DNA from 2 places in the Methylocystis sp. WRRC1 genome. Region 2 is predicted to be linked to the other one. Evidence: predicted binding sites of a transcription regulator. Region 2 holds the regulator's gene; the other holds the start of a gene.
What was found. The regulator LexA, encoded in region 2, represses DNA repair genes until DNA is damaged. The targets are predictions, from matches to a motif close to TGTTCNNNNTGTGTTCNG.

Region 1: a site for LexA is predicted at 9,027-9,044, ahead of recA (recombinase RecA). Genes of this name have one in related genera too.

What each region holds. Positions count from the first base shown of each region.
Region 1 is NZ_JAJFZJ010000001.1:2,660,787-2,676,909, reverse strand. Features, by position in the region: gene LG047_RS13085 (sulfate ABC transporter substrate-binding protein) at 1-371, opposite strand, end outside; gene LG047_RS13080 (GAF domain-containing protein) at 804-2,270, opposite strand; tRNA gene LG047_RS13075 (tRNA-Leu) at 2,606-2,690, opposite strand; gene LG047_RS13070 (complex I NDUFA9 subunit family protein) at 2,900-3,907, shown strand; gene LG047_RS13065 (sulfate transporter family protein) at 3,927-4,607, opposite strand; gene LG047_RS13060 (hypothetical protein) at 4,684-5,082, opposite strand; gene scpA (methylmalonyl-CoA mutase) at 5,273-7,435, opposite strand; gene LG047_RS13050 (hypothetical protein) at 7,501-7,710, shown strand; gene LG047_RS13045 (CZB domain-containing protein) at 7,726-8,079, shown strand; gene LG047_RS13040 (cytochrome c) at 8,085-8,429, opposite strand; gene LG047_RS13035 (universal stress protein) at 8,472-8,900, opposite strand; gene recA (recombinase RecA) at 9,131-10,201, shown strand; gene alaS (alanine--tRNA ligase) at 10,482-13,151, shown strand; gene LG047_RS13020 (cyclic nucleotide-gated ion channel) at 13,148-14,386, shown strand; gene LG047_RS13015 (F0F1 ATP synthase subunit epsilon) at 14,416-14,817, opposite strand; gene atpD (F0F1 ATP synthase subunit beta) at 14,928-16,123, opposite strand, start outside.
Region 2 is NZ_JAJFZJ010000001.1:3,467,987-3,484,109, reverse strand. Features, by position in the region: gene LG047_RS17060 (PAS domain-containing sensor histidine kinase) at 1-1,109, shown strand, start outside; gene LG047_RS17055 (peptidoglycan-binding protein) at 1,102-1,818, shown strand; gene LG047_RS17050 (DUF1491 family protein) at 1,868-2,209, shown strand; gene LG047_RS17045 (DUF2336 domain-containing protein) at 2,213-3,304, opposite strand; gene LG047_RS17040 (hypothetical protein) at 3,436-3,645, shown strand; gene LG047_RS17035 (ComEC/Rec2 family competence protein) at 3,864-6,137, shown strand; gene lexA (transcriptional repressor LexA) at 6,263-6,976, opposite strand; gene LG047_RS17025 (murein L,D-transpeptidase family protein) at 7,142-8,365, opposite strand; gene LG047_RS17020 (acetyl-CoA carboxylase carboxyltransferase subunit alpha) at 8,556-9,521, opposite strand; gene LG047_RS17015 (alpha/beta fold hydrolase) at 9,704-10,585, shown strand; gene LG047_RS17010 (TolC family protein) at 10,586-11,959, opposite strand; gene LG047_RS17005 (efflux RND transporter permease subunit) at 11,956-15,075, opposite strand; gene LG047_RS17000 (efflux RND transporter periplasmic adaptor subunit) at 15,085-16,123, opposite strand, start outside.

The sequences.
Region 1 (16,123 bases), 810 kb from region 2:
GGTGACGAATTATTCGGCCGGCGCTTCTGCCAGTCGGCCGGGATTTTTCCACTCTTGTTCGCAATGGCGTCGATGTCGCCAGCCAGCGCCAGGGTCACGACATCCGCATTGAGCCCGTCAATCACTGCGCGCGCCTGGGAGCCAGAGCCGCCATGCGAGGTCTGGATCTCCACGCTTTCCCCGGTTCTCGCCTTCCAGTCGGCGACGAAGGCCGGATTGATCGCCTTGTAGAGCTCACGCGTGGGATCATAGGAGACGTTCAGGAATGTCTGCCCGGCCTGGGCATAGAGCCCTCCAAAGACGCCGAGCGCGGCGGCCGCGATCGTAAAGATACGGAGAAAAGCCTCGGTTTTTCGCGTGCGCTTGTTCATGTCTCGAGCTCCAAAATCGACCTTCTGATATAGTCTATAAATCTAGTATTTTGATCAGGCAAGAGGGATTTTGAAAAGCGCCGCGTTTTCCAGACGGGAGCGGGCGCGCCTCACGGCTCTGAAAGCCGTCAGATCGGCCGAGGCCTTACGCCGCAGCAAAAGAAAATTGGTGTAGAAACTGATGCTTATGGCGTCTGGATCAGTGCTGTCGCCTCAGGGAGACAGCCGGTCCAGGCCGCATTTTTTCGCGGGTGCAAGGAAAAGGCTTCGCCCGGAAGACCGGTTCGAGACGCTGTCCCGGCGTGCTTCACCGGGAGCCATTCACGTCTATGCCGCGGCCACAGCCGCTTCCGATTACATCAAGGCATGAAATCATATATTCGCTCCTTCTCGAGCGAGAGGCCGCCAGCGCCCGCCTCGAAATCCGAGCCGCTATCTGCTTTCGCGCGTCATCGCCAACGCTTTCGCGCGGTCGATGTAATCGCATGTCCGCCGCGCGACTTCCTGCGTCAGGGAGATTTCCGCTTCCGTCCAGTCGCGCGGACGCGCCTGTTGAACATGAAGAACCCCGAGCAGCCGGTCGGCCTTCACTATTGGCGCGCCGACCATCGCGCGGACGCCGCTCATCGACGCCGTCGGCGCCTCCGACGCCGCAAGCTCTCTCGACACGTCCGCTATCGCGAAACGGCGGCCGGCGCGCATCTCCCTGACAAAAGCCGCACCGAAATCTTCGAGCCGTGGAGAGCGTTCGGCTGTCACGATCCCCGATCCTGTCCATTCGGTCATGACAACTCTGGCGGCGTCCCCGGCGGCCACTGTCTCGTAACCGACGCCATCGGCGCCGAGCTTCCGTCCGAGCGCCTCAACTGCTTCCGTCATGATTTGTGGCGCATCGACAAGGTCACGCAGTCGATCCGTCAGCCGTAGCAGGAAGGCCTGCGTCTCCAGATGCTCGCGCAACTCACGCTCGGCCTTGTTGCGTTCGCTGATGTCGATCAGCGCGGCGACGCCGCCCCGAACTCCGCCATTCGCGTCGAACAAGGGAACGGCGTTTCCTGTCGCCTCCACGCGCTTCCCGTCCGGAAAACGGAAATCGACATAGACGTCGCGCACCGGTCGGCGCGTCGCAATCGCCCTTTGTATCGGCAGTTCTTCAGGCCGGAACTCCGAGCCGTCCTGTTTCAACTGGCGCAAATAGATCGCCTGCCCGATGGCGACGACGCTTTGCGAGACATTCGCGCCGGGCGTGACGCCCGTCATTTCGTTGGCGGCGTTGTTGCCGCGAATGACACGGCAATCGGCGTCGCCGAACCAGATGAAAGCTGGCGCGGCGTCGATGACCGCCTCGAGCTCCTCGGCGCGCTGGCGCAGTTCCTCGTCGTTTTCTTGGCGCTCCATGAAGTCGGTCGTCTGCCGCGCGTAGAGTGCGAGCAGCCGCAATTCCTGCCCGCTGATGCGACGGGGCGTGCGATGATATGTCGTGATGACGCCCATTCGCAGACCGGTACGTCCAATGAGCGGCGTGCACTGAACGGCGCGAACGCCGGCGGCGTGGGCAAGCGACCGCAAAAGGCTCATTGCGGGGTCGGCGTCTATGTCCTCGATTATGAGACATTCGCCGGAATGCAGCGCCCCGCTGCAGGCAAAGCTGTTCCAGGTCGAAATTTCGTGAAAATAGGAAAGGAAATTATTGTCGAAGCCCTGCTGCGCGACGATCGTCAGCGTTTCACGTTCGCGATCGAAGATTTGCAGATGCCCCATGTTCGCGCCGGCCAGGGCCATCGTCGCCGCGAGCATCTCCTCGAGCCCGAACTGCAGATTGCGCGTTCGCCAAAGGCGGGACGCGGCGTCGTTGAGGCGCCGCAGCGCTTCCGCCTCAACTTCGACGTCGGCGCTCATGTCGCTCGTGGTTGGGGCGCATTCGTCATTTTCGGCCTTTTCCAAGCGGGCGCCCTCACTCCGTGGCCCTGACGTGAAGCTTACGGCGCCAGAGATAACACATGTTCTGTCGCCAATCGCCTGTAAAAAAATGGCGTAAGCTAGATTATTTCCTCCGCGTCTGTCGCGAGGCTGTAGCGGTTGGCCGGAGGATCGCCGCTTGCCCGGGAGCTGCGCCGCATGGGATGCGCGGTCGTTTCGAAAGGGACAACATTGCAAGCAGGGGGAAACAATAGGCGCGACGCCGTTCCGCCACGTCCGAATCAATTATTTTCAATGGAATTTGATTGTCGATATGGTGCCCAGGAGAGGACTCGAACCTCCACGGCTTTCACCACTGGTACCTGAAACCAGCGCGTCTACCAATTCCGCCACCTGGGCATCTGCGGCCGTGTCTTAGGGGCGCCGGGCGCCTCCTGTCAATGCGCTCCTGCGCGAAAAAGCCGCGGCTTCGGCAAAAAGCCCAAAAAGCCGCCGCGCGGAGTCGTTCGGAGCCTGCCGGCGCATTCCCTTTGCGCGCGAATTTCGCTACAGGACTGGGCGAAGAATTCAGCCGGCCGGGCCGGCGCGGGACAAGCGGAGCAAGGACGATGAGCGGCGAGAGCGTTGGGGCGGGGCGCATTGTGACGGTGTTCGGCGGGTCGGGCTTCGTTGGCCGCCATGTCGTGCGAGCGTTGGCGCGTGACGGCTGGCGCGTGCGAATCGCCTGCCGCCGTCCGGACCTCGCCTTCCACCTGCAGCCCCTCGGCCGCGTCGGTCAGGTGATGGCGGTGCAGGCGAATGTGCGCAAGCCCGAATCGGTGGCGGCGGCGCTGCGGGGCGCGGAGGCTGTCGTCAATCTCGTCGGCATTCTCGCCGAGACCGGCGCGCAGAAGTTCAGCGACGTGCAGGCGGCTGGCGCGCGCGCCGTCGCCGAGGCGGCGAAGGCCGTCGGCATCGATAATGTCGTGCATATTTCCGCCATCGGCGCGGACCCGAAGTCGGCTTCCGCCTATGGCCGCAGCAAGGCCGAAGGCGAGGCCGCCATGCATGCGGCGGTTCCCACCGCCGTGATCCTGCGCCCGTCGATCATCTTCGGGCCCGAAGACGACTTCTTCAACCGCTTCGCCACCATGGCGCGTTTCTTCCCCGTCATCCCCATCGTGGGCGCGGAGACCAGATTCCAGCCCGTCTATGTCGGCGACGTCGCCGAGGCGGTGGCCACGGCGCTGGCCGGCCGCGCGAAGGCGGGCGCGATTTATGAACTGGGCGGGCCGGAGATCAAGACCTTCGCGGAGCTGATCGACTATGTGCTGAAGGTGACGGAGCGCGAGCGCGGCGTCGCGAAGCTGTCCTTCAGCACGGGCAAGCTCGTCGCCGGCATTACCCAGACATTCACCAAGCTGTCGCTGGGGCTGTTCCCGACGCTCCTGCGCATGACGGGCGATCAGGTGGAGCTGCTACGCCACGACAATGTCGTCAGCGACGCCGCCATTCGGGAAGGCCGCACCCTCGCGGGGCTGAACATCGAGCCGCAGTCGATCGAGGCGATCGTGCCGAGCTATCTCTATCGCTATCGCAAGACGGGCCAGTATCAGTCGCAGCGGCTGGGGGCCTGACGCCCCCGCCACGCGCCTTTCAGCGGGCGCGCCGCTCGGGCGAAATCATCTTGTGGATGCGCGACATGAAAGCGACGCCGAACAGCGGCGTCAGCACATTGAGCCCGGGCGTCATCACGAAGGCGGCGATGAACAGCCCCGCCAGAAAAAGTTGCGGCGCATAGCGACGGCGCAACTCCATCGCCTCCTCCAATGTCCGGAAGCGGGTCGCCGCGAAGAGGAAATATTCGCGGCCCAGCAGATAGGCGTTCGCCAGCACGAAGGCGATGGCGTTGATTCCCGGAATCAGCAACAGGAACAACGCCAGAATATTGACGCCCGCCGAGACCGCCGCGAATCGCACGCCCATCATGATCGCCTGAGAGGCGGGAATGGCCCGCCCGCGCTGGCCCGAGGGGTAAAGGTCCTCCTCGACGACATCGGCCAGATCGTCGAGAAAAAGGCCCGCGACCAGCACCGAAATGGGGCCGATGAAGAACGCCAGAAAGAGGAAAAGGCCGAGGCCCGCCGCGTAGGTCAGCGCGATCTGGAGCCAGGGGTGATTCACTGCAATGTACGACAGCGCGAGCTTGTCGAGGCCAACCCAGGCGAGCGCCAGGAAGAGCAAGGTCATTCCCAGACTCTTCAAAAGCACGTTGCGGAAGGGCGGCGAGAGAATCTCGCGCAGCGCCGCCAGCGCGGCGTCGAACATGAAGGTCATTTCAGTGGCCTCTGACGGCCGCGTGCGACGGCCGCCCTGCAAATGGCGTGGCGGCGCCTCCCGCGCAAGGGGCAACTCAGGCCCAGCGCGTCACCGCATGCGCCGCTAACGCATAGGCGATCCACAGAAAGCCGATGGTCGATACGGTAAAGCTCAGCGCCGTGTAGGCGCGCCAGAATTTCTTGTCCCAGAAATTCGGATCGAAAGCGGCGATCGTGAACACGGTCGGATTGGAGAAGCCGCCAATGGCGACGCACCAGCAGGCGATGACCGGCAATTCCACGCCGGAACCATAAAAGCCGACCCCGAACAGCGCCATCAGCGCATAGTCGACATGCGCCCGGATCATCGTCTTGTAGTCAACGACGAAAGCGTCCACGGCCTTGATGGGAAACCATTTGGCGAGCGTCATCAACCAGGCTGTGACGATGAGGGCGGTGATGCAGGCGGCCGAGCCGATCAGAAGAACTTCCATCCCGGGTTCCTTTTCATTGGGCGAAGCTCTTCTAGCTCAGGCTATGCCGCCTGTCTTGGCAAATCGCCCGGGCGAATGGCGTCCGGAACGGGAAGGCGCGCTCCGCGAACGCAAGCGCCAACCCCGTTTTCAATAGCTGATCGAGTGGATGAGGCCGTTGCGCGTCGTCCGGCGCCGCGGCCCCTTCGCATCATCCCGCCTTCGCGACCTCGCGTTGCGCAAAGCCGAGGCGAATATTCAGCTCGTGCAGCAATTGCTCCGCCGCCTGCGGGATATTGGTGCCCGGCGGGAAGATTGCGGCGGCGCCGGAATCGTAAAGCTGCTGGAAGTCGTCCGGCGGAATCACGCCGCCGACGACCATCATGATGTCGCCGCGGCCCACGTGCGAAAGGGCGTCGCGCAATTCGGGCGTCAGCGTGAGATGGCCGGCGGTCATGGTCGAGACGCCGACGATGTGCACGTCGGCCTCGGCGGCCTTCCGGGCCACTTCGTCCGGCGTCGCGAAAAGATCGCCGATGACGACGTCGAAGCCCATGTCCGCGAAGGCGGAGGCGATGACCTTCTGGCCGCGATCATGGCCGTCCTGGCCCATCTTGGCGACGAGAATACGCGGCTTACGCCCTGTGTTTTCCGCGAAGTCGCGCGTCATGCCGACAATGCGGCCGATCTGGGCGCTGTCCTTGCCCGCCTCGCGCGCATAGACGCCGGAAATGACGTTCGCCTTGGGTTTGTGGCGCGTGAAGACCTTTTCGAGCGCGAAGGAAATTTCGCCGACGCTCGCCTTTGCGCGCGCGGCCTTCACGGCGAGATCGAGCAGATTGGCGCCCGAGGTCGCGCCTTCCGTCAGCGCGTCGAGCGCCGCCTGGGTCGTCGCCTCGTCACGCTCGGCGCGCAGGCGCTTCAGCTTTTCCAGCTGCGCGGCGCGCACGGCGGCGTTGTCGACCTTGAGCACATTCGGCTTGGCGTCGTTCTCAGGGCGGTATTTGTTGACGCCGACGACGACCTGCGTTCCGCTGTCGATGCGCGCCTGCGTTTTCGCGGCCGCTTCCTCGATGCGCTGCTTCGGCACCCCCGCCGCGATCGCCTTAGCCATCCCGCCGAGCTGTTCGATTTCCTCGATATGCTTCCAGGCGCCCTTGGCGAGTTCGGCGGTGAGGCGCTCGACATAATAAGAACCGCCCCACGGATCGATGACGCGCGTCGTGCCGCTCTCCTGCTGCAACACGATCTGCGTGTTGCGGGCGATGCGCGCCGAGAAGTCCGTCGGCAGCGCCAGCGCCTCGTCCAGCGCATTGGTGTGCAGCGACTGCGTATGGCCCTGCGTCGCCGCCATGGCCTCGACGCAGGTGCGGATCGAGTTGACGTAGACGTCCTGCGCGGTGAGCGACCAGCCGGAGGTCTGGCAGTGGGTGCGCAGCGTCATGCTCTTCTCGGACCTGGCGCCGAGGTCTTTCATGAGTCGCGCCCAGAGCAGACGCGCGGCGCGCAGCTTGGCGACCTCCATGAAGAAATTCATGCCGATGGCGAAGAAGAAGGAGAGCCGCGGCGCGAAGGCGTCGATGTCGAGGCCCGCAGCGACGCCGGCGCGCACATATTCCACGCCGTCGGCGAGCGTGTAGCCCAACTCCAGATCGGCCGAGGCGCCCGCCTCCTGCATGTGATAGCCGGAGATCGAGATCGAGTTGAACTTCGGCATATGCCTGCTGGTGTAGGCAAAAATATCCGACACGATCCGCATGGAGGGGTCCGGCGGATAGATGTAGGTGTTGCGCACCATGAATTCTTTGAGAATGTCGTTCTGGATCGTGCCGGTGAGCTTGTCGGCCGAAACGCCCTGCTCTTCCGCCGCGACGATGAAGAGCGCCAGCACCGGCAGCACCGCGCCGTTCATGGTCATCGACACGGACATCTGATCGAGCGGAATGCCGTCGAAGAGCGTCCGCATGTCGTAGATCGAATCGATCGCGACGCCCGCCATGCCGACGTCGCCCATCACGCGCGGATGGTCCGAGTCATAGCCGCGGTGGGTCGCGAGGTCGAAGGCGACGGAGAGGCCCTTCTGGCCGGCCGCAAGATTGCGGCGATAGAAGGCGTTGGAGTCCTCGGCCGTGGAGAAGCCGGCATATTGGCGGATCGTCCAGGGCTGGGCGACATACATGGTGGAATAGGGCCCGCGCACATATGGCGCGACGCCCGGAAAACCATCGACGAAGGAGAGGCCCGCTATATCCGCGGGGCCATAGGCGCTCTTCACTTCGATCCCCTCTGGCGTCAGCCAGGCCCGCGGCGGCGCCTCCTGCGCGACGTCGGTGGCGGCGAAGGGAATCTTGGAGAAATCGGGGATCGCGGACATTTTGCGCCTCGGCTGGTTTCAGCGCGCTTATTAGACCAGCAAAACCCGGAGCGCAAAGGCGGCGGATGGCCGCGCGCAAGGACACGGGCAAGCGGGCGCCGCATCCGCCCCCCATGGCCCGGCGCAAGCTCGACTATTATGGCGACGCGCATCCGTCCGCAGTCGACCAGCCGCGCTTCGTCATTGACGGATCGGGTCAAATCGGCTGGACGACAGCCTCGGGCAAGCCCCGGCTGGCTAATCTCGCGCCCGGAATCCGGCCATCGCGGCCGTGAAAACGAGGCTCCCCCATGGATTTCGACAAGGCCATCGACGCACATGTCGAGTGGAAGACCAAACTGCGTGGCGCGATCGCCGCACAATCGACTCTGGACGCCGCCGCAATCGGCAAGGACAACGCCTGCCCGCTCGGCCAATGGCTTCATGGCGACGCCAAGATCAAATATGGGCATCTGCCGACCTTCGCCGGCTGCGTGAGCGCTCACGCCGTTTTCCATCGTGAGGCCAGCCGGGTCGCCGCCATGATCAACGACAAACGCTATACCGACGCCGACGCCGCCCTCGGGGCAGGCACGCCCTATACCTCCGCCTCCATGGCGACGGGCGTCGCGATCGCCAAGTTGCGCAAGGAAGTCAGCGCCTGAGACGCTCAGCGCCTCTGGATCGAGCCCAGATAGGCGAGCAGAGCCTCGATCTGCGCGGCGCTGAAGCGGAACTGGGGCATCTCCATGCCCTCATGGCCGACGACGATGCCTTCGCCCAGCGCCTCCTCCAGATTGTGAAGCGGATATTTGCGCGCCAGATGGCGGAAGGGTGGCGACTTCGGATTCGGGCTCTCGCCCGCGCGGCCGACGGCGTGGCACTTTCCGCAATTTTCCTGCGCGATCGCAAGGCCGCGCCTGAGCATGGCCGCATTTCCTGCCGCGGCGAAAACCGCCGTTGAAAGGCCGAAAACGGCGCAAAGGGCAAGCGCGGAGATTTCGAATCGACGCATGGTCAAACTCTAGTCGCCGCTCCCGCCCCTGTCACGCCGCGCTTATTTGCGCACCACCAGAACGGAACATTTCGCGTGGCGCACGATCGTCTTGGCGTTCGAGCCCAGAAGATAGGTCGCCATGGTGGGACGGTGGGAGCCGACGACGATGAGATCCGCTCCCCAGTCCTCGGCCTCGGCGAGAACCTCCGGGTAGACCGCGCCGAACCGCACTGTGGAGGTTACCCGCTCGCGCGGCAGGTCGATCGCGGCCGTCAGGGCGGCCAGCTCCTTTTCCGCTGTCTCGCGCATCTCCTCGTCGAAATTCGGCGGGATATAGTCGATGAAGGCCACGGGCACGAGCGGCTGCACATTGATGAGCCGCAATTGCGCCCCGCCATTGGTTCTGGCCAGCGCGAGCGCCGCATCGAGCGCAAGCTGCGTCATTTCGGGCTCGCCCACGTCGACCGGCACGAGAATCTTGGAATACATGGGCGCCTCCCTTTGTTCGCCAATCTGCGCGCGATCCGCCGAATCCATCCGACTATACAAGAGCGGCGGCCGCGCGCCACCCATTCGCCCGCCGCGGCCGCTGGCGTGATCGACGAAAATCGACGTGCGAACAAAAAAAGAACTTGGCGGCAAGAACAAATCATGCACAATAGGAATATCAACCGACCGTTGCCTCTGCCCGCAAAACCGTGCCAGAAGGAATTTCAGCCGTGAGCCAAGCCAATCTCCGCCTCGTGGAAGGATCGTCCGTGGACAAGACCAAGGCCCTTGACGCCGCGCTGTCGCAAATCGAGCGCGCCTTCGGCAAGGGCTCGATCATGCGGCTCGGCAAGAATCAGAAAGCCGTCGAGATCGAGACGATCTCCACCGGCTCGCTCGGCCTCGACATCGCCCTGGGCGTCGGCGGCCTGCCGCGCGGCCGCGTGGTGGAGATTTACGGGCCCGAATCGTCGGGCAAGACGACCTTGACCCTCCATGTCATCGCCGAGGCGCAGAAGTTGGGCGGCGTCTGCGCCTTCGTGGACGCGGAGCATGCTCTCGATCCCGTTTACGCCCGCAAGCTCGGCGTCAATCTGGAGGAGCTGCTGATTTCCCAGCCCGACACGGGCGAGCAGGCGCTCGAGATCACCGACACCCTCGTGCGATCCGGCGCGGTCGACGTGCTCGTCGTCGATTCTGTCGCGGCCCTGACGCCGCGGGCGGAGATCGAGGGAGAGATGGGCGACGTTCAGCCCGGCCTGCAGGCGCGCCTGATGAGCCAGGCGCTGCGCAAGCTCACCGCCTCCATCGCCCGCTCCAACACGCTCGTCATCTTCATCAACCAGATCCGCATGAAGATCGGCGTGATGTATGGCTCGCCGGAAACAACGACGGGCGGCAACGCCCTGAAATTCTACGCCTCCGTCCGGCTCGACATCCGTCGCACGGGATCCATCAAGGACCGCGACGAGGCGATCGGCAATCAGACTCGCGTCAAGGTGGTCAAGAACAAGGTTGCCCCGCCCTTCAAGCAGGTCGAATTCGACATCATGTATGGCGAAGGCGTCTCCAAGGTCGGCGAATTGATCGACCTGGGCGTGAAGGCGGGCGTGGTCGAAAAATCGGGCGCCTGGTTCTCGTACGACAGCCAGAGACTGGGCCAGGGCCGCGAGAACGCCAAGAATTTTCTTCGCCAGAACCCCGAAGCCGCCGCCCGTATCGAACAGGCGATTCGCGAAAACGCCGGTCTCATCGCGGAACGCATTCTCGACGTCGCCGATGGCGACGAGGCCGAGGACTGAACCGACCGGCGCGCCTCTCATGCGCTGCTTGGGCGCCATATCGTGCGACCCCCGCGGGTTTTCATCGCGTCAAAGGCCCGCTCATCGGGCCTTTTTCATTGCCGAAACCGCGCAGGACTGGCATATCGCCCGCAAATCCCGGATGTCCGGCGACATGAACCGCCGCCGGCGCCCGTTTCCCGATCGGGCGCGCTTGCCCGCAAGCGCCCTCGCGCGGACGGCCGGTTTCCCCATATGATCGTGGAGTGATCCCGATCCTGCTCCAGCGAGCTGCATGACAATGAGTGGCGTCAACCAGATCCGTTCGGCCTTTCTCGACTACTTCGTGCGCAATGGGCATGAGAAAGTCGCCTCCTCCCCGCTTGTGCCGCACAACGACCCGACGCTGATGTTCACCAATGCGGGCATGGTGCAGTTCAAGAACGTGTTCACCGGCGTCGAAAAACGCCATCAGGCGCGCGCAGCCTCCGCTCAGAAATGCGTGCGCGCCGGCGGCAAGCACAATGACCTGGACAATGTCGGTTACACGGCCCGGCATCACACATTCTTCGAGATGCTGGGGAATTTTTCCTTCGGCGACTATTTCAAGGAAGGCGCGATCGAACTCGCCTGGGGCCTGATCACCAAAGAATTCAGCCTGCCGGTCGAGAAACTCCTCGTCACCGTCTATCACGACGACGACGAGGCGTTCGATTTATGGAAGAAGATCGCCGGTTTCCACGACAGCCGCATCATCCGTATCGCGAGCTCCGACAATTTCTGGAGCATGGGCGACACCGGTCCCTGCGGCCCCTGCTCCGAAATCTTCTACGATCAGGGCGAGACGCTCACCGGCGGCCCGCCCGGGAGCCCGGATGAAGACGGCGACCGATTCCTGGAATTCTGGAACCTCGTCTTCATGCAATATGAGCAGGTCGCCCCCGGCCAGCGCGCGCCGCTGCCGCGACCCTCGATCGACACCGGCATGGGGCTCGAGCGCATCGCCGCCCTTATGCAGGGCGTCACCTCCAATTACGAGATCGACCTTTTCCGCTCCCTCACCGGCGCCGTCGCCGAATATACCGGCGCGCCCGTCGGCGGCCCCCAGAGCGCAAGCCATCGCGTCATCGCAGATCATCTGCGCGCGTCGTCCTTTCTTGTCGCAGACGGCGTCACGCCGTCGAATGAGGGTCGCGGTTACGTGCTCCGCCGCATCATGCGCCGCGCGATGCGCCACGCGCAGATCCTCGGCGCCCAGGAGCCGCTGATGTGGCGTCTCGTCCCCACCCTGGTCGCGGAAATGGGACAGGCCTATCCCGAACTGGTTCGCGCACAGGCGCTCATCGTCGATACGCTGAAGACCGAAGAGACCCGCTTCCGCGCGACGCTCGCCCGCGGCCTCGCCATCCTGGACGACGAGACGGCGAACCTCGGCAGGGGGGACAAGCTGTCAGGCGAGACCGCCTTCAAACTCTACGACACCTACGGCTTTCCCCTCGATCTGACCGAGGACGCCCTGCGTCCGCGCGGCGTCGGCGTCGACAAGCAAGCGTTCAACGCCGCCATGGAGCGCCAGCGCGCCGAAGCGCGCAAGGCTTGGGCGGGTTCGGGCGAGACCGCGACCGAGACACTCTGGTTCGCATTGAAAGAGCGTCTCGGCGCCACCGAATTCCTCGGCTACGAGACCGAGAAGAGCGAAGGCGTAGTATCCGCCATCGTCCACGACGGAGCCGAAGCCTTCGTCCTGAAGCAGGGCGCGCGCGGCGCCGTGATCCTCAACCAGACGCCGTTCTATGGCGAATCGGGCGGCCAGGTCGGCGACGTCGGCGTCATGCGCGGCAGGAATGTACGATTCCGTGTCGAAAACACCCAGAAGAAACTTGGCGACCTCATTGTTCATGAAGGCGTCGTCGAGGAAGGCGAAATCGTCCCCGGCGTCGTGCTCGAACTCGACGTCGATCACGAAAGACGCCGCGCGACGCGGGCCAACCATTCGGCGACCCATATCCTTCACGAGGCTTTGCGCCAGGTGCTCGGCGACCACGTCGCTCAGAAGGGTTCGCTCGTCGCGCCGGAGCGACTGCGCTTCGACTTCACGCATCCCAAGCCGCTGACCGAGGAAGAACTCGCCCGCGTCGAAGCGCTCGCCAACGAAATCGTCCAGGACAATGCGCCGGTCGACACGCGCCTGATGGCTCAGGACGACGCCATTCGATCCGGCGCCCGCGCCCTGTTCGGAGAGAAATACGGCGACGAGGTCAGGGTCGTCTCCATGGGCCGGCCGGACCCCGGCGTCGCGCATCCTTTCTCGGTCGAACTCTGCGGCGGCACCCATGTCTCGCGCACGGGGGACATCGGCCTGATCTCCATCGTCGGCGAGGGCGCAGTCGCATCGGGCGTTCGCCGGATCGAGGCGCGCACGGCGGAAGGCGCGCGCAGCCATCTCGTCACGCAGTCCCGCGCGCTGCGCGAAATCGCCTCCCTCATCCGCGCGCCCATGGAGGAGGCTCCGGCCCGCCTCGGCCAGCTTCTCGAAGAGCGTAAACGCCTCGAGCGCGAGCTTGCCGACGCCAGGCGCAAGCTCGCGATGGGCGGTGGGCCGGGTAACGGCGGCGGCCAGGAGTGGCGCGACGTCGCCGGCGTAAAGCTGCTGACCCGCGCCGTCGACGGCGTCGACGCCAAGGATCTCAAATCTCTCGTCGACGACGCCAAGAAGAATATCGGCTCCGGCGTGGTCGCCTTCGCCTGCGCCTCGCCAGATGGCAAGGCCGGCATTGTAGTCGGGGTCACGGACGACCTGACTTCCAAATTCAGCGCCGTCGAATTCGTCCGCGTCGCCAGCGCGACGCTCGGCGGGAAGGGCGGCGGCGGTCGTCCCGATCTGGCGCAGGCCGGCGGCCCCAACGCCGCGGCAATCGAGCAGGCGCTCGCCTCGGTCGAGGACGCGCTGCGCGGCAAGGCAGCGCAGTGAGCACGGAGGAACGGCGCCGCGGCCTCGCCTGGTGGCGCCGTCGCCTTCATGTGATTCTCGACGGGGGCGCGCATGATCGGCTCGCGCGCTTTGTCCATCGCGCGCTGATCGGCCTCGTCGCTCTCTCGGTCGGATCGGTGATCCTCGAATCGGTTCCCGAATACGCCGAAGAGTACGAACGCATCTTCACATTTATCGAATATGTCGCGGTTGGCGCCTTTACGCTCGAGTATTTTCTGCGCCTGTGGTGCGCGCCGGAACATACCCCCTATTCTGACCGCACGCCTTTCGGGGCGCGCGTAGCTTTCGTGAAATCCGGGTCGGCGATCATCGATTTGCTCACGATCCTGCCGGTCTATCTGTCATTTTTCATCGAAGCGGATCTTCGCGTCTTCCTGATTTTGCGTTTGCTTCGCTTTTTCAAGCTCGCCCGCTACTCGCCGGGGATCCGCACGATAATTGCGGTATTGGAGGCGGAGCGAAAGGCGCTTTTAGCCTCAGGCATCCTCCTCTTCGGCGCCGTCCTGTTCTCGGCGACCGCCATGCATGTCGCCGAACATACGACGCAACCCGAAAAATTTGGTTCGATCCCGGCGTCCATGTGGTGGGCGATCGTGACGATCACAACAGTGGGCTATGGCGACGTGACCCCCGTGACGCTCGCCGGACGCGTGATCGCGTCCTTCACCATGGTGCTGGGTTATGTCATGCTGGGCCTGCCCGTCGGCATCGTGGCGACCGCATTCGCCGAGGAAATTCACCGTCGCGAATTCGTCGTCACCTGGAGCATGGTGGCGAGCGTCCCATTGTTCCGGGAACTTGACGCGCAGGCGATTGCGGAGATCATGCGTTACTTGCGCGCGCAATCGGTCCCGGCCGGCACGCTGATCGTGCGGCGAGGCGAAGTCGCGCATTCGATGTATTTTATCGCGGAAGGCGAAGTCGAGGTCGAATTACCGACGGAAGCCGTTCGCCTCGGCGTCGGTCAGTTCTTCGGCGAAATCGCGGTGCTCCACAAGACGCTTCGCACCGCCAGCGTGCGCGCCACGGAGCCGACGAAACTCCTGATCCTTGACGCCTATGATCTTCAGACGCTCACGGCCCGAAACCCGGAGATCGGACTGACTGTCCGACGAGTGGCTGCAAGCCGCACGGAACTGAGTGCGCAGGAACGTCACGGCGACATGATCGAGGCTGAGCTCGAACAGCCGGTCGAGCCGGAGCCAAAGGAGTAAAAGCGGCCCCGCAGATCGCGCCTATGCGCTCAGGCGCCGACAGACGCGCGCAACTCCTGTAACTGGGCGATTCTCTCGGCGGCCGCGTGACGGGCCTCCTCAGTCTTGGCGTCGGCCAGATCTTCGCGCGCATCCTTCAGGTCGGCGTCGACCTTGGCTACGTCGATCTCTGACAGCGGGATCGCAAGTTCGGCGAGAATGGTGAAACCTGCCGCGCTCACATCCGCGAATCCGCCGCGCACGAAAAGCTTCTCTACCTTGCCGTCGCCGCCTGCGACCGTGACGACGCCCGACTTCAGGGTCGTCATGACCGGCGCATGGTCCTTGAGGACAGTGAACTGCCCCTCCGCCCCCGGCGCGACCACGGATTCGACATCGCCCGAGAACAGCAACTTTTCGGGAGAGACGAGTTCAAAGTGGAATGCGGCCATGTCTTTCTCCGGCGGCGCTTCTTGCATTCAGCAAATGATGGCCGGCGGCGCCGGCCATTCAGTTTCGTAAATCGCTCTGGCCCGCGGAACCCGGACCGTGAGCGAAGGCGTCAGGCCGCTTCCTTGGCGAGCTTGGCGGCCTTTTCGATCGCCTCCTCGATGGAGCCGACCATATAGAAGGCAGCCTCCGGAAGGTGATCGTATTGACCCTCGACGAGACCCTTGAAACCCTTGATCGTGTCGGCCAGCGCAACGAGCTTGCCGGGCGAACCGGTGAAGACTTCGGCGACGTGGAAGGGCTGCGACAGGAAGCGCTCGATCTTGCGGGCGCGGGCGACGACGAGCTTGTCCTCTTCCGAGAGTTCGTCCATGCCGAGAATGGCGATGATGTCCTGCAGCGACTTGTAGCGCTGCAGGGTCGACTGCACCTTGCGGGCGACTTCGTAATGCTCCTCGCCGACGATGGCCGGGGAGAGCATGCGCGAGGTCGAATCCAGCGGGTCGACGGCCGGATAAATGCCCTTTTCCGCAATGGAGCGCGAGAGCACGGTCGTGGCGTCGAGGTGGGCGAAGGAGGTGGCCGGCGCCGGGTCGGTCAGGTCGTCGGCGGGCACGTAAATGGCCTGCACCGAGGTGATCGAGCCCTTGGTCGTGGTGGTGATGCGCTCCTGCAGCGCGCCCATGTCGGTTGCGAGCGTCGGCTGATAGCCCACCGCCGAAGGGATGCGGCCGAGAAGCGCGGAGACTTCCGAGCCCGCCTGCGTGAAGCGGAAGATGTTGTCCACGAAGAACAGAACGTCCTGGCCCTGGTCGCGGAAGTGTTCGGCGACCGTGAGGCCGGTCAGCGCGACGCGGGCGCGGGCGCCCGGCGGCTCATTCATCTGTCCATAGACCAGCGCGGCCTTTGAGCCCGTGGCCGAGCCGTTCACCGGCTTCTTGTTCACGCCGCCCTCGATCATCTCGTGATAGAGGTCGTTGCCCTCGCGGGTGCGCTCGCCGACGCCGGCGAAGACGGAATAACCGCCGTGCGCCTTGGCGACGTTGTTGATGAGCTCCATGATGAGAACGGTCTTGCCGACGCCTGCGCCGCCGAACAGGCCGATCTTGCCGCCCTTGGCGTAGGGCGCGAGAAGGTCGACGACCTTGATGCCGGTTTCGAGAATCTGGGCTTCCGTCGCCTGCTCGGCGTAGGAAGGCGCCGGCTGGTGAATGGCGCGCTTGCTGGCGGTCACGAGCGGGCCGGCCTCGTCGACCGGCTCGCCGATGACGTTGATGATGCGGCCGAGCGTCTCGTCGCCGACGGGCA
Region 2 (16,123 bases):
CCGATCGTCCCGCCTTTCTGAAGCTCGTCTCCGACGCCTTCGACCGCGCCAGGCCGACGACGGCGGTGCTGCGCGTGCAGGTTGCGCTCGCGGCGACCGCCTCCGGCAAATATGTGGAGCCGGTGTTCAATTATTTCGACGCGCGCATGTGCCGCGCCGAACCGATCGCCGACGATCTCGAAACGGGAATTGAGGAAAATATCGAAACCGTCGTTCCCGTCGTCTGCATCCTGCGCGACGTGACCGCGGCGAAACGCGCCGAGGAAGCCATCGCGGCGGCGCGCGCCGAGAGCGAACGGGCCACGGCGAGCAAGACGCGCTTTCTCGCCAACGTCAGCCACGAGCTGCGCACGCCGCTCAACGCGATCATCGGCTTTTCGGAAATGCTCGCAAATCCGGAACTCGCGCCGACCGATCCGGGCAAGCAGCGCGAATATGCGGAAATCATCAGCAATTCGGGTCATCACCTGCTCGAAGTCGTGAATACGATCCTCGACATGTCGAAGATCGAGTCGGGTTCGATGCAGATTTTCCCGGAGCCCTTCTCGTTGCCGGCGCTGATCGATCAGTGCTGCGACATGGTGCAGCTGAAGGCCGACCAGTCCGCCGTGACGCTGTTGCGCGACTATCGCCGCGACATCGACGATCTCGTCGCCGACAAGCGCGCCTGCAAGCAGATCCTGCTCAATCTCCTCTCCAATGCGGTGAAGTTCACCCCCGCCAACGGCAAGGTGAAGATCCGTCTCGCTCCGGAGGGGAATCACCTCGGCATCTCCGTGATCGACAGCGGCATCGGCATCGCCCCCGCCGATCTCGCGCGGCTCGGCGATCCCTTCTTCCAGGCGAGCGCGTCGCATGACCGCACGCATGAAGGCACGGGTCTCGGCCTCTCGGTGGTGCGCGGCCTCGTGGGCCTGCATGGCGGCTCGATCACCGTGGAGAGCGCGCCGCGCAAGGGCACCTCCGTCACGGTGCGCCTGCCCCTCGACTGCCGCGCGCAGAACGGCGCCGGGGGCGCCTCGGCGAAAATCGAAACCATCGCCCGTCACGGCGCCTGTCACAACAGCGACGTGGGCTTCGAAAAGGAAACGGTGAAGAAAATTGCGTGACGCTTCGCTCAGCGCCTCAGGGCGCCAGTCCCTTCCCGAGGAACGCTCCGCCCCCAGGCGCCGCGCGAGCGCCAAGCGCGCCGACAAAAACCGCCCGTCGGTTCTGTCGCGCGTTTTCGGCCTCAAGCGGATGAGCGTTCTGCTGCTTCTCGGCATCGGCGGTCTTGCGGCCGTCGGCGTGCCGATGAACGCGCTCTTCTTCCAGGACGGACGCCATCCGGCCCCGCTTTTCTCGACGCATCTGCCCGTCGCGGAGAAGACAGAAACCGCCGCGGCGCCGAAGCCGCCGGTGCGGCCCACAGAAATCGCCGCGACGCGCGCCGAGGCCGAGGCCGCAAAGCCGGAGTCGCCGCGCCCGCCGGCGAAGGTCGAGCGAACCAGGACGGACGCCGCAAAGCCAGAGAAGGCCGAAGTCGCGAAAACCGAAGTCAGCAAAACGACCACCGAGAAAAAGCGCGATCCGATCAGCCAGCTGCTCGGCGGCGCGGCGGAAAAGGAGGCGGAGGCCGGTCCGGACAAGAACGTGCTTTATGCGCAGCGCGCGCTTCTCAAGCTCGGTTACGTGGTGCGCGCGGACGGCGTCTTCGGCGGCACGACCCGCCAGGCGATAGAAAAGTTCGAGCGCGACAGCGGCCTGCCGGTGAAGGGCCAGCTCAGCCCCAAGGTCATGCGCCAGCTCGCGACCCGCTCCGGCCTCGCGCATCAGTAAGCAAGGCGATCATTTGTAGCGCGGGCACGTCCGCGCTACATCGTCAGCCATGCGGCTCAGATCGGATATTTTCGCTTCCGCCCTCATCCGTCGCGCGGAAGCTCAAGGCGCCGTCGCCATGTTGCGCCGGCGCGGCGCGGCGGAAGCGGGCGCCCTTTTCATCAAGCTCGATCGACTCGACGGCCGCACGGCAATCTACGGACCTGCGCCACAGAGCGAGGAAACGCCCGCGGGCGTCGACCGGCTGTTCGCGCGCGCCCACTCCAGCGAATGGCTCGACCCCGCCGAGGCTGAAGCGCGGCTGAAGCGCGAAATCATGTTCGATCCCGATTTATGGATCGTCGAGATCGAGGACCGCGAGGGGCGCGTCTTCGTCGATCTCGCGGCGTGAGGGTCACGCGGATTGATCGAGTTTGCGCGCGGCGACGCCGTTCTGGCGCGGCAAACTCCGTCGCCAGCCGGGAGCCGTCACTGCTTCCTCGCGCGAACCATTCCGGCGCGCGGGCTCCTTCTCCGTCCGCGCCGCGCCGGTGATCGCCGTAACGATTTGCGCCGCCGCGCGTTGCGGCGTCGAGCGCATGAGCCGCAGGAGCGCGCGCACGCGATCGACGTCGTGAGCGATCGGCGCGTCGGCGCAAAGGAAGATGCGCGTCGCCGCCTCCGTATCGACGCCGAGCGCGACGAGCGTCAGGGCCAGCGCCTCGCCCAGCGAATCCGTCAGCGCCGCCAGCGCCCGATCCTTCCGGCAGTCGAGCGCATTCGCGACCAGCGCGGCCATTTCCTCGCGATCCCTGCGCAGGGCGGCGTCCTCCAGCCTCGCGACGAAGTCCGGATCGGCGCGGCGCGGCTCCGCATAGCCGCTGGCGAGAACCTTGCGGCAGGCGTTGAGGATGATCGCCGTGCGTTCGAGGCGCGTCGCGGCGAGAAATAGCGGTTCGGGATCGATTTCCAGATCGTCGCGATCGAGCAGCAGGCGCGCCAGCCTCACATCGTCGCGCGCGGCCTGCGCCAGAACGCGGCGCGCGGCGGATTCGAAATGCGCCGCGAGATTGCCGGCGAGCGAGCGCAACACCCGGGGTTCGTTGCGAGACATCAGCGCGGCGATGATTTCGCGGTCGAGATCGCGACGGCGCGAGAGGGCGAGGGCGAATCCCGTCGGGCACCGGGCGGCGAGGACCGCCGTTTCGGCGCGCGGCAGCGCCGGCGCATATTCCAGCGCAAGCTCGGCGCAAGGGCCGCCCTTGTCGAGAAGGCGCGCAAAAATCGAAGGGGGAGTCTCCGGATGGAAACACAACGGCCGCGCCACGCGGGCGACCGCGCCAGCGTCGACAATGTCGATCAGACCGAGCGCAAGCCGTTCAAATTGCTTGATATCGCTGAATGGATGGACTGGACGCTCGACGAACTGGTCGACGATCACCTGCAGGATCGACGCGTCGTCGGCTCGCCGCTGTCTCTTGTCGGAAAGCATAAGCTGTCCACTCACTTAAACTCTTACGCAGCACACACTGCTAAAATTAGCAGCTCTTCGTTGACGGAACATTAACCCTCACCATTCCCTAATTGCCAAGTAACGGTCGATTCACTTTTGGCCGCAGCAAGTGCGGAGAGGCTGAAATGGGGGAGGTCATCGCCTTCCGAACGCGCATCAAAGACGCGCCGAACCGCGCCGAGCCTTTCAATGGCGATGCGCAAATCCTGTTCTTTCTCGGCGTGCGCTACATGCGCATGGAAGAGACGCCCGACGCCGCGGGAGGCTGGTCGCCGCCCGATCTCGGCCACACGCCGAGAGGCGGCAAGAAGCGCAAGAGCCGCGCCCGCGCATGACGTCGGCAAAGACCTGCGCCTGCTGACCACGGTTGGATCGGCCGTTGTGGAACGCCGCAGGCCGTTCCTCGAAGATTTCCCGTAAGCTTTCGCTCCCCGCCCCCGCCGGAACCCGGCGGATAGAGAGCGCCGCCTGTGAACGCCTCGGGGCGAGGCGAGACAGGCGCGAGGAACCACGTTAAGCTCCAGCTTTACCTTTTGGCGATTTGGAGCGGGCGGTGAGAGAAGCCTCGCGCGTGGCGGAAGGGGAGCGTCGCGGCGGCGGCGCCGTCGCCCTTTGGCTCGCCCCGCGCGCGCATCGGATCGGCGAGGCGCTGCGCGCGGCGCTTGCGGAAGAGGCCGCGCTGCGACGGCCGTTCCTCTGGCTCGTCGTCGCCGCCGGCGCGGGCGTCGTGCTGTATTTCACCGCGGAGCGCGAACCGCCGCTGCCGCTTTGCTTCGCAGTCCTGGGCGCCGCCGCGGCGTTCGCTTTCATTGCTCGCCGCCATGCGCGGGCGCGCGCATTATTCGTGGCGCTCGCCTTCGTCGCCGCCGGCTTCACTTCCGCGGCGTGGCGGACCGCGCGCGTCGCCGCGCCGATCATCCCGCGCGTCGGGATCGGCGAACTCACCGGCTTCGTGGAAGAGCTCGACCCGCGGCGGTCCGGCGCCCGCTTCATTCTGCGCGTCGCGAGCGCGGAAGGTCTGCCGGGTGAAGTCGCGCCGGCGCGCGTGCGCCTCACCACACGCGGCGATCCGTCTTTCTCGGCGGGAGATTTCGTCGCGTTGAAAGCCCGGCTCATGCCCCCTGCCCGCGCGGCGCTGCCCGGCGGCTATGATTTCGCGCGCGACGCCTATTTCGCGCGGCTCGGCGGCGTCGGGAACGCGCTCGGCCGCATCGAGGTCATGCCGCCGCCCGATCCGGCGCCAATTTCGCTACGCTTTTTCGCCGCCATCGATCGCGCGCGAAATGCGCTCGCCCTGCGCGTCTATCGCACGATCGACGGCGACGCGGGCGCCATCGCGGCCGCCATGGTGACAGGCAAGCGCGATTTCCTTTCCGGTAACGCGAAAGACCTCATACGCCGGGCCGGCATCTTTCACATCATCACCATCTCTGGCATGCAGATGACGCTCGTCGCCGGCATTTTCTTCGTCGGTTTCCGGCGCCTCCTCGCAATGTCGCAGACGCTGGCGCTCAACTACCCGATCAAGAAATGGGCGGCCGGGCTCGCTATCCTCGGCGCCATTCTCTACGACATCGCGACGGGTTCGCGCGTCGGCACGGAGCGCGCGCTGGTCATGACGCTCATCATGCTCGTCGCCGTGTTGTTCGACCGCGCGTCGCTCTCCATGCGCAATCTTGCGCTCGCCGCCTTTTTCATCATCGCCTTCGAGCCGGAGGCGCTGCTCGGCGCGAGTTTTCAACTTTCCTTCGCCGCCGTCGCGGCGCTGATCGCGGTCTATGAATGGCGCGGCGATTATCTCGGACGAAGCCGCGCGCGCCCTGTCGGCCCGAGCATGCGCGGGCGACTTGCGGAACTGCGCGAAGCCCTGGTCGAGCGATTGCTGCACGGACCGGGCGCGGCGCTTCTCGCGACCCTTTGCGCCACCTCCGCCACCGCCTCCTTCATGGCCAATGATTTCCACGAGCTCAGTCCATATGTGCTGGTCGGAAATCCGCTGACCCTGGCGATCATCGAATTTTTCGCCGTGCCTTGCGCGCTGATCGGCGCGGTCCTCTATCCTTTCGGCCTCGACGGCTTCGTCTGGCGCTATCTGAAGATCGGGATCGATCTCGTCATCTATCTCGCGGGGCTGATCGCGAGCGCGCCGGGGGCGAGCCTGCATGTGAAGGCTTTTGCGCCCTGGGCGATCGTCTTTCTCGCGCTTGCCGTTCTGTCGGCGGTGCTATGGCGGACGTGGTCGCTCCGGGCGACCGCGATACCGCTGGCGCTCGTCGGCCTGCTCGGCGCGAAAAACGGGACGGGTTTCGATCTAGCCGTTCCGCCGGCGGGCGACTCGGCGGCCTTCCGTTCCGCCTCCGGCGAAATCGCCCTTCTGGGCAAAAGACCGAGCGTCTTCGCGTCCGAACAATGGTTGCGCGCCGACGCGGATTCCCGCGCGGCCGCAGACGCCGGAGCTGGCGTCGCCTGCGACGATCTGGGATGCGTCGGAAGACTGTTCGACGGGCGCATCGTCGCCCTTGTGAATGAGCGCGGCGCCTTTCTGGAAGACTGCGCGCGCGCGGCGATCATCGTCACGCCGCTTCATGCGCCCGAAGGTTGCGCCGCGCCGATCGTCATAGATCGTCGCAAGCTTGCGGAAGCGGGCGCGATTTCCCTGCGACTGAAGGGCGAGAAGATCGAATGGACGAGGGCGCGCGGCGTCGACGAGGATCGACCGTGGTCGCAGGCTCCGCAGGAAAGGCGCGGCCGGATCACCACGCCCGAGGCCTCTGAAATTGAAAGCGACAATGACGACGCTCAGGCGGCGGAGCCGCTGGACGACTGACCGCGGTTTTTTTTGCATCGCCCCTGCTTCAAGGCGCTGCGGACTGGAGGAAGCTTCGCTCCGGCCCCGGGACGCCCGCCGCGCCCCCATTCGCCATGCGCGGGCATGGGGCGAATGCGGGCCAATCAGTATTTCCTCAGGAGGCTCACGAGCTTCCCCTGAATACGCACGCGATCCGGCCCGAAGATGCGCGTTTCATAAGCCGGATTGGCCGCTTCGAGCGCAATCGAGGCGCCGCGTTTGCGCAGACGCTTCAACGTCGCCTCCTCGTCGTCGATGAGAGCCACCACGATGTCGCCGGTGTCGGCGTTGTCCTGCTTCTTGATGACGACCGTGTCGCCGTCGAGGATGCCGGCCTCGATCATGGAGTCGCCCCGCACTTCCAGCGCATAATGCTCGCCGCTGGTCAGAAGGTCGGGCGGCAGGCTGATGGTGTGGCTGCGGCTCTGGATCGCGGAGATCGGCGTGCCGGCGGCGATCCGGCCCATGACCGGAATCGCCACATTCTGCTCGGTCTCCTCCTCCCGCCGCTCGTGCAGCGGCCGCACACGGCCGAGATTGCCCTCGATTACAGCCGGCGAGAATTTTCCGCCCCGCGACCCTCCGCCGCCGCGCGGCGTCGCTGATTCAGGCAGGCGCAGCACCTCGAGCGCGCGGGCGCGATTGGGAAGACGGCGGATGAAGCCCCGCTCCTCTAGCGCGAGGATCAATCGGTGAATCCCCGACTTCGATCTCAGATCGAGCGCATCCTTCATCTCGTCGAAGGACGGCGGCACGCCGGACTCCTTCAGGCGTTCATGTATGAAGCGCAGAAGGTCGCTTTGCTTCTTTGTCAGCATCGAAAGTTGGCCCCTGAACTCGCGCCGTAGCGTCGACACAGACCCGCAGGGGAGCCTGGATCGCTCAAAAACAAATCATGAACGATTCATATGCGTTCCCGGTGCGTTCCGCAAGCCTAATGTCAGGGAGCTGTTAACTGGAGCTGGCGCGGAGGCGCCGCCGCTCTAATGGGCGGCGGCTTTGTTCTTTGTCGCCGGATCGGGGGCGCCGGGCTTCCGGGGAGCCGCTTTCTTGATCGAGCTCGTCGGGCTGTCGTCGCTGGCGAGCGCCTGCATCTCGCGGCGGTCGTCGGGCGCGAAGGCCTGCGCCACCGGATGCGGCGCCTCTGCCTCCCGGCTCTCGGCGGCGGCCTTGGCGGCAGCGACCGTCACGACGGGCGATTTGGCGGCGAGCTGCGTCGCGGCCTTGCCGGCGCCGCGGGCCGGTTTTTCCTCCAGCGCGATTTCGACTGGCGGGGCGATCGCCTCGGGGCGGCTCACCTCGGCGACGCGCGAGGCGAAGGCCGGGTTCTGACCGCCGTCCTGATAGACGACGCGAACCGGCTTCACGCCGCTTTCGGCGAGCTCGGCCACCTTGGCGTCATCCTTGGCAGCCTTTTCGGCGACCTGGGCCGCGATCTCCGGATTGTGCTTCAAGGGCGGACAGGCCGAGGCCGCGTCCATATGTCCCGCGGGCGTGGCGTTGAAGACATAATGACGGCCGCAGAAGGCGACCTGCGGCTCCTCTTTCGTCACCTCGAAGTGATCATTGCCTTCCTTCAGGTTCTTCCAGAAGCCGATGTTCGGGTCGAGCCGGTGCTTGGCCAGATTTTCGGCCGTCATCTTGAAGGGATAGGACTGCATCTGGATTGCGCGCTGGCCGCCGCCGAAGGAGGAGCGGGCAATCGCGTAGATTTCCGCGATCTGCTTGTCGGTCATGGAGAAGCAGCCGGCCGACGAGCAGGCGCCATGCACCATGATGGTCCCGCCGCTATGCCCCAGCGCGCGGTCGAGCTGGTTCGGGTAGCCGACGTTGAAGGACAGGTAATAGGCCGAATTCGGGTTCATCTGCGCCGGCGTGATCGAATAGAAGCCCTCCGGCACCTGGCGGTCGCCCTCGCGCGTCTTGGGGCCGAGCTGGCCCGACCAGCGGCACATGGGGAAGGTTTTGAGATGGACGTAGCGGCCGTCGGACCGCATCTTCCAGATCTCGAGCTCCGCCTCTTTCTTGTAGGCGCGGATGAGCATCGGCGCTTCCTTCGTCGTGCCGACCTTCTCCATCAGCGCGACCGTCTCCGGCGGAATGGGCGCGAGCGAGCGGTGCGAAAAGCCCCCGTCCTCGCAGGCCGCCAGCGTGAAGGCGGCGAAGGCCGCAACAACCGCAAACGGCTTGAAACCCTGGAAATTCATGCGACCCGCTCCCCTTTGCGCGACGCCCCCGCGTGTCCGAGAACCTTTACACGCCTGCGCGTAACGCAATCCTTACCCGGCGTGACGGCTGACCTTCCGCGCCGACCCGCATTTAGACCAAACATTGGGACGAGAAAGTGTCCGTGGCGCCATCCGGGATGGTGAAAACCGCAAATTTGCCGGATTTACCTTAACGCTTTTCCTCGATCTTTCGGCCCATGGCGAGGAACTTCTCGGCCCGGGCGTGGCGAAGCTGCTCGCGCGAAAGATTGGTAAGCCGCGACAATTCGAGGGAAACCGCGTCGCCCACGGCGGCGATGGCCGCCCTGGGGTCGCGATGAGCGCCGCCCGAGGGCTCGGTGACGATCACGTCGATGATGCCGAATTTGAGCAGATCCTGCGCCGTGATCTTCATGCTGGTCGCGGCGTCCTGCGCCTTGGCCGAATCACGCCACAGGATGGAGGCCGAGGCCTCCGGGGAGGCGACGGTGTAGACCGCGTGCTCCAGCATCAGCACCTTGTTGGCGGCGGCGATGGCGATGGCGCCGCCGGAGCCGCCCTCGCCCACCACGACCGCGACATTGGGCACGCCCAGCGACAGCGAGGCGTCGGTCGATCGGGCGATGGCTTCCGCCTGCCCACGCTCCTCGGCGTCGATGCCCGGAAAGGCGCCGGCCGTATCGACCAGCGAGACCACCGGCAGGCCGAAGCGGTCGGCGAGCTCCATGAGGCGCACCGCCTTGCGGTAGCCCTCGGGTCGCGCCATGCCGAAATTATGGTGCAGACGGCTCGCGGTGTCCGAGCCCTTCTCCTGCCCGATGATGCAGATGGGCTCGCCATTGAAGCGCCCGAAGCCGCCGACGATGGCGGCGTCCTCGCCGAAGAAGCGGTCGCCGGCGAGCGGCGTGAATTCCGTGACGAGCTGCTTCACATAGTCGGAGAAATGCGGGCGCTGCGGATGACGCGCGACCTGAATTTTCTGCCAGGGGGTGAGGCTCGCGTAGAGGTCGGCCAGCGCCTTGGACGCCTTGGCCTCCAGCTTCGTCAGCTCCTCCGAGATTGAGACGCCCTCGCCTTTCTCGGCCAGCGCGCGCAGTTCCTCGACCTTGGTTTCCAGTTCCGCGACGGGCTTTTCGAAGTCGAGATAAGAGCGCATGGGGGCGACGATGTTTCCTGCAAGATTCGACCAGCGCCCGGCGGCCTCTCGGGCGCGCGCAAACTCGCCGCAACCGGCGCCGAAGTCAAGGAAGACGGCAGGACCGCGCGGGGTGGATTTCGAGCGCCAAATGGCGCAATCGGGGGCATGGCGCAATTTTCTGCAAGAGGAGCGCGATTCGCTTGAACCCTCCGACCCTTCGTGCCCATGCCGACAGCCGCTTCGTTTCCGCGAGCGACGGGCTGCGCCTCCATTATCTCGATTACGCCTGTCCCTCGGCCGGGCGTCTGCCGCTCGTCTGCCTGCCGGGCCTCGCGCGCTCCTCCGACGACTTCTGGCGCGTCGCCGAGGCCGCGCAGGCGCAGGGACGGCGCGTGCTCGCGCTCGACTACCGCGGGCGCGGCCGATCGGACTGGGACAAGGACTGGACCCATTACGCGCTCGCGGTCGAACAGGACGACATTCTCGCCGTGCTGCGCGACGCAGGCGTTTCGTCGGCCGTCTTTCTCGGCACCTCGCGCGGCGGGCTGCACACGATGGATCTCGCCGCCGAAACGCCGGGCCTCGTGCGCGCGGCGATCTTCAACGACATCGGGCCGAAGATCGAACTCGAGGGTCTGCTGCGCATAAAGCGCTATGTCGGAAAATTGCCGCCCATCGCCTCGATGAACGACGCGATCGCGCTGATGCGCATGACCGCCGCGCCGCAATTTCCCGCCGTTAGCGCGGAGGACTGGGCCGTTTATGCGCGCCAGACCTTCGTCGAGAAGGACGGGAAGGTTGCGCTTCGCTACGACCCCGAACTGTCGCACACGCTCGACATCTTCACGCCGGACGCCGAGCCCGAAACCTTCTGGGACCGTTTCGAAACGATGTCGCAAACGCCGATGCTCGTCATTCGCGGCGAGACGTCGGACATCTTTTCGGCCGAGACGATGGAGGAAATGGCCCGGCGCGCGCCGCGGCTCGAAACATTCACCGTCGCCGGCCAGGGCCATGCGCCCCTGCTGCTCGATCAGCCGACGATCGGGCGGATAATGGAGTTCCTGAGCCGTTGTCCGTGATTATGGCGCGTATCCCAGCGCCTGATTCACGCGTGAAACCGCAACGCCGACATTGATCGCGGCGCCCGCCTGCATGCGTTGCGCCTCCAGCTGAATCTGGCGCACGCGATACAGATCGAAGGCGCTGATTTCGCCGAGCGCGAAGGACTTGCGCGACAGTTCGAACTGCTCATTGGCCACGGCGAGCCGCTTGTCGGCGAGGCCCGCCGCCTTTTGCGCCGCTGCGAGCGCCGTCCGCGCGGCCTTGATTTCCGCGACGACCATTCGCTTGGCGCGCTCATATTCGGCGCGCGCGCGCGTCACCTCCGCGGCCGCCTCGGCCTGGCGCGGCTCGTTGCGGCCCGGCGTCGGCAACGGAATGCGAAAGCGCACGCCCACCGTCGTCGCGTCGGTGCGCTGGTTGGTGACTTCCTGCGAGGGGTCCGTCGAATATTGGTCGTTGTGCTCCTGACGGCCGAAGACGCCGATCTCCGGATTGTCTATGGGCGTCGCGTCGATCAGCCGCGCCTGGGACTCAGCCCGCGCAAGCGCCGCCAGCGGCGCCCGCAGCGCCGGATGGTCTTCCAGATCGCCGTCGCGACGCACGGCTTCGAGCGTGCCGTCCGGCGGCGTCCCGCCGGTGAGCGCGGCGTAATTCACCCGCGCGACTTTCGCCGCGCCTTCCGCCTGTGCGAGTTCCGTCTCGGCGGCGAGCGTTTCGTTCCTCGCCAGCAAGGCGTCGGCTTCCGCAGCGTCTCCGAGTTCGACGCGACGGGTCATGTCGGCGCCGATCTCGCGGGCCGTCGCCACACGCGTGCGCGCCACGGACACGTCGCGCTCGGCGCGCTTCGCGTTCCACCATGCGTCGCGCAACAGTCCCGCGACCTCGAGCCGGCGCTGCGACAGCCTCTCCTCGACCTCCACGACCCCGCTCGACACCGTGGCCGCATAGGCGTCGCGCTGGCCGGGAAGCCACAGCGGCATGCCCGCCTCGATTTCGGTCTCGTTGTAGTGACGCAGATTGCCGGCGGCGGCGTTGCGCTGCGAGCCGCCGAAATAGGGCGAGCCCGGCGTTATCGAATTCGCGGTGGCGTAGCGCGCGGACACGGCGCCGAATTGCGCCTCCAGCGCCTTGCTCTGCGCGTCGATGGCGACGGCCATGTCGAGGTGACGCACGAGAACATGGCCGAGCGGCGTCTTCTTCGCGCGATTGACAGTGACTTTGGAGCTTTTTCCGGCCCGGGCCTTGGCGCCCTTGCCGCCGCTCGCAGCCGGGTCCTTGGCGGCCTTCACTGTCACTTCGCCGCTCGGCTGCTCATCAGGCCCGGCGCGCGAGGCGGTCGCGTAAAGCCCGATGAAGAGCAGTAACGGCAGAAAGGCCGACCGGATCGTCATGCGCGCGACTCCTCTCGCCGGAGGGATCGGATGCGCGTCCGCAGCTGCGCGCCCCAATTCGCCGAACGATCGTAAAGGATCGGCAGCAGGACGAGGGTGAGCACGGTCGCGGAAATCAGCCCGCCGATGACGACGATGGCGAGCGGGCGCTGGATCTCGGCGCCCGGCCCTGTCGCGAAAAGGAAGGGGATGAGGCCGAAGGCGGCGATCGTCGCCGTCAGCATGACGGGGCGCATGCGCCGGCGCGCGCCCTCGACCACCGCCTCGCGCGTCGTGCGCGTGCCTTCGGCCACGAGCTTGTTGATGTAGGAGATCAGAACCACGCCATTGAGCACCGCTATGCCGACGAGCGCGATGAAGCCGACCGAGGCCGGAACGGAGATGAATTCGCCCGACAGCCAAAGGCCGAGCACGCCGCCGATCGCCGCGAAGGGCACGTTGCAGAACACGAGCGTCGCCTGCAGCGCCGAATTGAACGTCAGATACAGCAGGAGGAAGATCAGGGCGAGCGCGATCGGGACGACGACCGCGAGCCGCGCCGAAGCGCGCTGCTGATTCTCGAACTGGCCGCCCCACTGGTAGGTGTAGCCCTTCGGCGTCTTCACATTTTGCGCGACAGCCTTCTTCGCCTCGTCGACGAAGCCGACGAGGTCCCGACCGGTGACATTGGCGAGCACGGTGGCGAAACGCCTGCCCTCCTCGCGAATGACCTGAATAGGCCCGTCCTCCGCCTTCACTTCCGCAAGCTGGGACAACTCCACGACTTTTCCGTCGTTGGACACCATCGGCAGGCGCGCGAAATCCACGGCGGAGCGGCGCGAGGTCTCGGCGCCGCGCACGACGAGCGGCGTGCGGATCGGCCCCTCCAGCACGATGCCGACCTGCTGACCGTCAACCCAGACGCGCAGGGCGTCCTGGATCTCGCCGGCGTTGAGGCCGAAGCGTCCGGCGGCGAGACGATCGACGCGTGCGGTGAGATAGCGCAGACCGTCGTTCTGCAGGCCGAAGACGTCCCGCGCGCCGGGAATCTTGCGCAGCGTTGCGGCCACTTCGCGGGTCAGCCGGTTGAGTTCCCCGATGTCGTCGCCGAAAATCTTGATCACGACGTCGCCGCGCGCGCCGATGATCATCTCCTGCACGCGCATGTCGATCGGCTGGGAAAAGGCGTAGGAAATCCCGGGTATCGAGTCGAGCACCTTGCGGATTTCGCCCATCAGCCAATCCATGCCATGGCTGCGCCATTCGCTCGTCGGCGCGAGCGTGAGGAAATTGTCGGTCTCGTTGAGGCCCACCGGATCGATGCCGAGTTCGTCGGCGCCCGCGCGCGCCATCATCCCCTTGACCTCGGGCACCTTCTCCATGATCTCGCGCTGGATGCGACGGTCGGTCTCGGCGGCGATGTTGACGCTGATCGTCGGATGCTTGCGCACAGTGATGACGGGCGTGCCCTCGTCCATCACGGGCATGAAGGTCTGGCCGATCCCGCTGTAGGCGAGAGCGGCGACGAGCAGGCCGCCGCCGGCGATCGCCGCAACGATCAGTGGGCGCGCCAGCGCGCGGTCGAGCAGCGGCTCGTAGATCGCCGCGATCCTGCGCACAAGCCAGGGCTCTTCGGAATGGCCAGGCTTCAGCAGCGTCGCGCTCAGCGCCGGCACGACCGTGAGCGACAGGATGAGGGCGGAGCCGAGCGCGAAGGCGATGGTCAGCGCCACCGGCGCGAAGAGACGCCCCTCGAGACCTTCCAGCGAAAGCAGCGGCAGGAACACGGTCACGATGATGACCACGCCGGAGGTCAGCGGCGCCGCGACTTCGCGCGTCGCCTCCAGCGTCATGAAGATACGGTCGGCGAGGCTCGCCTCATGGGCGCTCGCCATGCGATGCTCGACATTCTCCACCACGACGACGGCGCAGTCCACGAGCAGGCCGATGGCGATGGCCAGGCCGCCGAGCGACATGATGTTGGCGGAAAGCCCCCACCATCGCATGATCCCGAAGGTGGCGAGCGCCGCGAGCGGCAGGATGACCGAGACGACGAGCGCCGCGCGCAGGTCGCCCAGGAACAGCGCCAGCAGAATGACGACGAGAACGATCGCCTCGATCAGCACCTTCTGGACCGTCCACACCGCCTTGCCGATCAGCTCGCTGCGGTCGTAGAAAATCTCGATCTTCGCGCCCTTCGGCAGGCTCGCCTCGAGTTCGGCGAGACGGGCCTTCACGCCGGTGACCACCATGCGCGCGTCGGCGCCGCGCAGGCCGAGCACCAGTCCCCAGACAGCTTCGGCTTCGCCGTTGCGGCTCACGACGCCGTTACGCGGCAGGGAGCCGAAACGCACCTCGGCGACGTCGCCGACGCGCACGATGCCGGTGGCGCGCGCGGCGATGACCACCGAGCGGATATCTTCGAGCGACTGCAGCCGCCCCTCGGCGCGCACCAGCAGCGCCTCCTCGCCGTCGCGGACGCGGCCGGCGCCGTCGTTCTTATTGTTTTGCGAGAGCGCCGTTTCCAGCATCGCGACGGTGACGCCGCGCGCGGCCATGGCGGAGGGCGACGGCGCGACCTCGAAGGTGCGCACGAAGCCGCCCAGCACGTTGAGGTCGGCGACCCCGGGCAGGCCGCGGATGGCCGGACGTATCGTCCAGTCGAGCAGGCTGCGCTGCTCCGTCGGAGTCAGATCGCCGCCGACAATGGTGAACATGAGCATTTCGCCGAGCGGCGTGACGATCGGCGCAAGGCCGCCGGAAACGCCGCTCGGCAGCTGGTCCTGCACCTGAGCGAGCCGCTCGTTGACCTGCGCGCGCGCCCAGTAGATGTCCGTTCCTTCCTCGAACTCGAAGGTGAGCAGCGCGACCGAATAACGGGTCGTCGAGCGCATGCGGACGAGACGGGGAATGCCGCGCGCGGCGATTTCGATCGGGGCGGTGACGCGACTCTCCAACTCCTCGGGAGTAAGGCCCGGCGCGCGCATCGCGACGAGAACCTGAATCGGCGCCACGTCGGGAAAAGCGTCGATCGGCAATTTCGTGTAGCTGAACGCTCCCCACCCCGCGATGGCGATCGCGGCGAGGAATGTCAGGAGACGCTGTCGAAGCGCGAAGTGGATCAGCCGTTCAAGCATCGCGCTCTGTCATTTCTCCGCCTCGGCGAGTTCGGCGAGCAATGTGAGCAGACCATGGGTCGCCACCCGCTCGCCGGCCGCCAGGCCGCCCTGCACCGAGGCGAAATGCGGCGTCTCCGAGATCAGCGTGACCGGCGTCGCGCGGAATCCGTCCGGGACGCGGACGAAAACCCAGCTGTGGTTCTTGTGGCTGACGACGGCGTCCGCCGGAACGCGCCATTGCGAAGCGCCGCCGCCCGTCACCTTCAGGATCGCCTGCACGGCTTGCCCCGGCCGCAAGGGGCTTCTGCCGGAGCGAAACTCCGCCACCGCGGTGACGGACTGGGTCGCCATGTCGACGGTATGGCCGATTCGGATGAGCCGGCCGTCGAGACCCGCGCTGGGCAGATGGACGCGCTCGACGCTTTCGAGCGCGACGGCGCGACTGAGCGGCACCTGCAGATTGACCCAGATCGGATCGAGCCGCGCGATGGTGACGAGCGGCGCGGAGGCCTGAACGCGCTCGCCCGTGGTGCCGTGCCGCTGGAGGACCGTGCCGGAGAGCGGCGCGCGAACCAGGAGCGTGCTGGCGAGCTTGCGGTCACGCTGCAGGGCCGACACCTCGGCTTCGGTCATGCCGGCGAGCGTGAGAATCTGCCGTCGCTCCTCGAGCGACGAACGCGCCTGCCCCGCCTCGGCCCGAGTGACGATCAACCGGCGTTCGGCGATGATGCGCTCCTTGAAGAGCTGCTCGTCCCTGCGCAGTTTCTCGGAAGCGAGATTGGCGTCCGACAGGGCGTGCAAGAAGGCGCGCTGCGCCTCGACCAGCTCGGAGGATCTCAGTGTCGCGATCGCGTCGCCGTCCTTGACGTCCTCGTCAGGGGCGACGAGCAGGGTCTCGATAAGTCCGGCGGCGGGCGCGGCGACGATGCGCAACTGCTGCGGCGGGACGGTCACCACGCCGGGGACGACGATTTCGCCCATGCCCGTTTCCGGTTCGATGGGCTGCGTCTCGACCCCCGCGGCGCGCGCCTGATCGTCGGTCAGCGGGACAACAATCTCCCGACGG